2 linked regions of the Microscilla marina ATCC 23134 genome follow. The main gene of each other region encodes a partner of the protein of the gene in region 2 in a complex. Links are inferred from orthologs where the notes say so. Each region holds a gene or a part of one and is shown on either strand. Other genes may lie near its edges.

Evidence for each region.
Region 1: the proteins of hslV (region 2) and hslU are in contact, whole or in part, in a solved structure (PDB 1G4A), measured with the Escherichia coli proteins. The link is inferred for Microscilla marina ATCC 23134 from one-to-one orthologs.

The regions. Positions count from the first base shown.
Region 1 is NZ_AAWS01000012.1:68,301-71,569, forward strand. Bases 296-3,230 are described here. They hold hslU (ATP-dependent protease ATPase subunit HslU), read left to right. Parts: upstream 296-1,024; coding sequence 1,025-2,437; downstream 2,438-3,230. Other genes in these bases: M23134_RS12855 (hypothetical protein), read left to right, coding at 296-773; efp (elongation factor P), read left to right, coding at 2,647-3,213. Outside these bases: more of M23134_RS12855, read left to right, coding at 1-295. UniProt on the Escherichia coli protein: ATPase subunit of a proteasome-like degradation complex; this subunit has chaperone activity. The binding of ATP and its subsequent hydrolysis by HslU are essential for unfolding of protein substrates subsequently hydrolyzed by HslV.
Region 2 is NZ_AAWS01000003.1:175,464-178,599, reverse strand. The notes cover bases 331-3,132. They hold hslV (ATP-dependent protease subunit HslV), read right to left. Parts: upstream 2,101-3,132; coding sequence 1,561-2,100; downstream 331-1,560. Other genes in these bases: M23134_RS03340 (hypothetical protein), read left to right, coding at 2,548-3,132; M23134_RS03350 (ABC transporter ATP-binding protein), read right to left, coding at 331-1,075. In the rest of the region: more of M23134_RS03350, read right to left, coding at 1-330; more of M23134_RS03340, read left to right, coding at 3,133-3,136. UniProt on the Escherichia coli protein: Protease subunit of a proteasome-like degradation complex believed to be a general protein degrading machinery. The complex has been shown to be involved in the specific degradation of heat shock induced transcription factors such as RpoH and SulA.

The sequences.
Region 1 (3,269 bases), on a different replicon or contig from region 2:
CCGATGAAAACTTGTGGAACCAAGCAGGAGAGTTTCAGGCTCCCTCAGAAAGCTTGAGCAATTCTCTGGAGATTATTACCCGCTTGGCTGAATTACCCGAAATCGAAGTACAGGATTTTGTGCATAGAATTATACAACAAATGCAAGAAGCACTAGAGATTACCCATCAAAATAGTACGGAGGCGTTTGAACAAGCCATATACAATACGCGACATTTGGTAGATGCCTTTTACCAAGGGTTGAGACTGCTCAAAGAGCAAGGAGTGCCTATAGGGGTAAATCAAGACCCTCATATCAAGTTGGGCTTTTTTCTCGAACAGGGTAAAATTAATGTCCACTTATATGGTAAAATATCCAGTAGCCCGCCAGGGTTAAACCCTACCGAGGCACAACAGCTCCAGGATGCATTTTTACAGACAATGGATGCTGGTTCCAACTATCAACAAATGATTAATCTGGCAGCACGTTTGTCTAATCAAGGGCAATACGAAGATAGCAATACACTCTTGGTAAAAATTATAGAGCAATATCCAGAAGAAAAAGCCAGCAGTTTGAACTTGATTGGCGCGAATTGGTTTTTTTTGGCAAACTATGAGCAAGCCATTGAGTATTATGTAAAAGCTCGTGATGCCGGAGAAAGCGAAGACATGATTGATTTTAATGTATGGGAGGCTTGCCGCGAATTGTACAAGAGTGCTGATACCCCTGAAGAAGCACTGCATTGGAAAAACTACTACAAACGATTATTCCCCCAAGGCAAACATAAATTTTAGAGATATAGCTGTACTTTTGTCTACCTATTGGAAAGACATTTTGTCATACTTTGCTAGTTTGGCAAACTTTTCAAGGTAGTTGCCTGTAGTAATTTTTGATTTTGTGAACTCAACAAATCCGGTCATTGCAATTTATATTTTAGCACAATCTAAATATTGGATTGATCAGCCAATAACAAATCTTATTTTGAGTTATATTCACAAATCTTGCAAACTACCAGATAAAACGAAGACAATTTCAACAAAACAATATGGCAGATAATCAAAAACATCTTACTCCAAGAGAAATCGTAGCCGAACTTGACAAATATATCATAGGACAAAATGACGCAAAAAAACAAGTAGCTATTGCTTTGCGTAACCGTTGGAGACGAATGAATAGTGCTGATGATATGCGGCAAGAAATAGTACCCAACAATATTTTGATGATTGGTGCTACTGGGGTAGGTAAAACCGAAATAGCCCGCCGTTTAGCTAAAATAGCTGATGCCCCCTTTACCAAAGTAGAAGCCTCTAAATTTACCGAAGTTGGATATGTAGGTCGTGATGTAGAAAGTATGGTACGCGACCTTGTAGAACAAGCCATTAATATGGTGAAGGCGTCTAAGCGCGAAACTGTACAAGAACGTGCCACAGAAATTGTAGAAGAAATTATATTAGATGCCCTTATTCCTCCAGTACGTGATGCCTCCGCTCAAAATTCGTTTACTGGTTTTACAATGGATGTCACCCCTGACGAAACCTCGTCAATGAGCAAGGATGATCAGGAGTTGAACGAAAAAACCCGTGACCGTTTCCGCGAGAAAATTCGGAATGGTGAAATGGATGAGCGAAAAATTGAAATCAATATTTCGCAAAATGGCATGGGCAACGTCGGAATGGTAGGACCAGGAATGGACGAAATGGCAATGATGAACATCCAGGAGATGATTAATGGAATGTTGCCCAAGAAAAGTAAAAAACGAAAGGTAACGATTGCCGAAGCACGTAAGATATTGTTGGAAGAAGAGGTAAACAAACTCATCGACATGGATGAGGTAAAAGAAGAAGCCTTAAAGAAAGCTGAAAACACCGGGATGATCTTTATAGATGAGATCGATAAAATTGCCCGTGGTTCAAGCGGAGGCAGTGGACCTGATGTAAGCCGTGAAGGTGTACAACGTGATTTGCTCCCTATAGTAGAAGGTAGTTCTATCAATACCAAATACGGAGTACTTAAGTCTGACCATATTTTATTCGTTGCAGCTGGGGCATTTCATGTGTCTAAACCCTCTGATTTGATCCCTGAATTGCAAGGACGTTTCCCAATCAGGGTAGAACTTAGTAGCTTGACCAAAGAAGACTTCTACCAAATTTTGAAAGAGCCGAAAAATGCTTTGACTAAGCAGTATGAGGCAATGTTACATGCCGAAGGAGTATCGCTTGCTTTTCAAGACGATGCTTTAGAGCAACTTGCTGAAATGGCTTACCAGATCAACCTTGAGGTAGAAAACATAGGTGCACGTCGCCTGCATACTGTCATGAGTCATCTGCTAAACGACTTCTTATTTGACGTACCCGATGTGATTGGACCCAATGCCAAGATTTTGGTTACCAAAGATATGGTACAAGAAAAACTTGCTGGCCTGGTACAGGATAAAGATTTGAGTCAGTTTATACTTTAAGCCATGAGCTGCTAGTTACAAGCTTATAGCTTTGGTAAAGTAAGCCTTGAGTGTTATTTTCAATGATAATACTCAAGGTTTTTTTATGCCCATAAAGAGCGAAAGTGTAAAAATGCCTGAACTTGAAGCTTGTTGCCTGTAGCTTATCGCTTGTCGCTAAAAAGAAAAATCTTAATTTTGCCACTCATAAGAATCAAAACATAGAATTTATGGCGACTACTTCAGATATTTCAAGAGGTGCATTTATCCGGTTAAATGGTGAGTTGGGCGTAGTGATGGAATACGAGCATGTAACTCCTAACAAAACCCGCGCTATGTACCATGTAAAATTACGCAATATCCGTACTGGCAAAATCATCGAACACCGTTATCGCTCAGGCGAAACCGTAGATATGGAGCGTGTAGAAACTAAAGAGCTTCAATATATTTATAAAGAAGGTGATGCTTTGGTATGTATGGATACCACTACTTATGAGCAAACAATGATTGATGGCTCGTTGGTAGGCGATACCCTTAAGTTTGTAAAAGAAGAGATGCTGATCAGCGTAGGCTTCGACTCTGACGAAAATCCTATTTTCGCTGAAGCACCTACCTTTGTTGAGTTGGAAATAACTTATACCGAACCTGGGCTTAAGGGCGATACGGCTACCAACACCCTAAAACCTGCGACTTTAGAAACAGGAGCCGAAATAAGAATACCTTTGTTTGTAGACACTGGCGAGATAGTAAGAATAGACACTCGTACCGGAGAGTATGTAGAACGGGTAAAAAAATAAATAAACAATTATCAAGTTCTGAATAACCCTGTGTAACCACTTGTTGCGCAGGGTTG
Region 2 (3,136 bases):
TCAACGGTTTTATTTCAAAAAAATCAAACAAATCCTGAAGGTATAATGCCTGCTGAGCAATGCTGGAAAAGTCTGACAATATTTTTTGGGTAAGTTCTCTTAGGCGATTAAACGACCCGGCAAGAAATGTAAGTGTTCCGATAGATAATGTACCCTGAACAGTTTGGAACACGATCAAGGCATAAGCCACATAATAGCCCACACTGCCCAATGCATTGAACAAACCTCCCCACATAGCCCTTCGTGTGGCAAGCTTTCGGTTGGCATAGTAGTACTCATAAGCCAACAACTTAAACCGCGAAGTCAAAAAATCAGACAAACCAAAAATCTTGACTTCTTTAGCCGTTTCATCACTGGCACCTACATACCGTAAGTAATCTAACTCTCGCCGTTCAGGAGTCCAGTTAAGGCTTAAGGAGTACTTGGAACGGTTAAAGTAGGTTTCGCTCAAAAAAGCCGGGATCACAGAAATCACCAGTAATAAAATTAACCAAGGATTAAAAAACATCAGTCCTGCCCCCAAAAACAACATGGTGATAATCCCTTGTGCCTGGCTCAATATCAGTGAAAGTAACACTACCCTGGTAGTAGTTTGGCGGCGGGCACGCTCCAGCTTATCATAAAACTCGGAGTCTTCGAACTGGGGTAAGTCTAACCGAGCGGCTTGCTCCATTAACTTTATCGAGGTCTCATTATTAAACAAATCGCCCAGCAAAGCATCCAACAAGGTAATCCCTCTTTTCAACAAATCGGCCAGTACTGCCAACCCCAACTCTACCAGTATCCATTGCCATAGTTCTGGGGTTTGGTGCCAATGTTGAATATTGCCTGCTTTGTACAGCACTACAATGATGTCCATAATCATCTTGCCTACATACAACATTGCCAGGGGCAAACCTGACGCAAGCAAGCGTAGCACAATGTTGGTAAAAGTCAATGTTTTGTTCGTTTCCCATATCAGCCTAAAAAACTTAGGAAGGTTTTTAAATGCTTTTAGGTTCTCTTTAAATGAGGTTTTAGGGGGATTGCTACGCCGTCGTCGGGACATTTTTGGAGCAAATTCGGCTAATGACATAATAGTGTTTTGAGTAAAAAGAATAAGATAGTGTTGTTGCTTTTATCTGTAGATTTTATAAATCATTAAAAGTCAATGTGATAGAAAAAGTGTAGTTACCTGGACAACAGGATGCACCTAGAACCCTATTAGAGCTTTTATCTGTGAGATTAAACAACTCAAGGCGTTGATTAAAAAGTAATGGTAAAAAGTAGAGGGAGGGTTAGAGCTTGTTTAAAGCGGTCGTTTTTGGAGTGTTTTCCGATGAGTTTTCGGTTCAGATGCGTCAAACTTTGAGTGAATAGCAGTGCTATTGACGATAAGTTTAACAATATATGAGCAGAAAAATCGCGTAAAACGCCTAATTAATGACCCAAGCCGAAGGCGAGTTTATAAATCTCGAACTTGTCTTCGGGGCTCTGCCTTTTGGCTAATTTTAAACACACTCTTAATAAAAAGGTTATCAACAAACTATGTCAAAACGTTTACTGATAACCTTTAAAACTTTACAGTTTTTCCAGAATAATATTATGGTTGGTGTAAATACAAATGTCAGCCGCTATATGTAAGCTTTCTTTCACCATTTCTTCGGCAGTCATTTGGGTTGAGTGCTTTTTCAAGGCAGTGGCAGCCGACTGGGCATACATGCTACCCGAACCAATAGAAGCAATGCCATTGTCAGGCTCAAGCACATCACCTGTTCCCGAAATCACCAAAACCTCGTCTTTCGATGCAGTAATCAACATCGCCTCAAGGCGTCTCAAGTAACGGTCAGTACGCCAATCTTTAGCAAGCTCTATGGCGGCACGCTTCATGTTTTTACCATAAGCATTTAGTTTTTCATCAAACCGCTCAATCAAAGTAAAAGCATCGGCAGTTGACCCGGCAAAACCTGCCAAAATATTACCATCAGATAGTTTCCTTATTTTACGTACATTGCTTTTAGCTACAGTATTGCCCATGGTAGCTTGTCCATCGGCACCTATGGCTACCTCACCGTTATGCACTATAGCCAATACTGTAGTAGCGTGAATCTTTTGCATCATAAATCAAATATTTCTAAAAATGAATAACTAAAATCAATCTCTTTGTTACACCCATCAAGGCGTTTTGATCAATCCACTCACTTACATTCACTAGAGTTCCTCTACCCTTGGATCGATGCTAAGCATTGAACAATCCTAAAGCCAAAACACAATCTCTGCCAGAACGTCAGGTAAAGAACATTCGTTCCCCTCCTTCGTTCATACCATAAAAGTTGGCGCTTTCTACCAACAAAAGTGCGGACCACCAGAGAAGTTCAAATTAATAAAACAACAGATTTGAAACTCAAAAACAGCACAACAATTTAATAATAACCAATCTTTTGTTTGGCAAAGATGTTGTTTATATTTTTGGCAAAATAGTGTGCTTCAAAAGTTTTTGCAGATTATTTTCAGCATATCAACACAGTTAAACAATCATTGCCAACACTTCGCATCAAACAAAACTCTATGGACAGAATAATAAGCACCAAAGAAAAAGCCCTCAGTATAAACCTTGACCCCGCAAAGTACGGATCATTTGCAGAAATTGGGGCTGGTCAGGAAACCGCTGCCATATTTTTCAAAGCTGGTGCTGCTTCCCAAACAGTTGCCAAAACTATGTCGGCTTACGACATGAAATTTAGTGATGCCATCTATGGAGCAGAAGAAAGTGGGCGTTATGTGTGTGAACCACGTTTGCTACGCATGATTGAAAAAGAATATGGTCTGCTTGAAGAACGCCTGGGAGAAATTAGAGGAGAAAAGTCCTCTTTCTTTGCCTTTGCCAACACAGTAGTAGCACTTAACTACCACAAAACCAACGTGGGGCACGGTTGGTTAGGCATTCGTTATCAGCTCCGCCCCGAAACCCCTCCCAACGATATCGTAATTCACGTATTTATGCGTGACAACGACACCCTCGCCCAACAACAAGCTTTTGGTGTCATTGGTACCAACCTTATTTATGGCGCTTTTAATTATTATGATGCCCCCGAAATTTTATTACAGTCTTTGTTGGACAACCTGGGCAGAGACCGGGTAGAAGTAGACATGATTC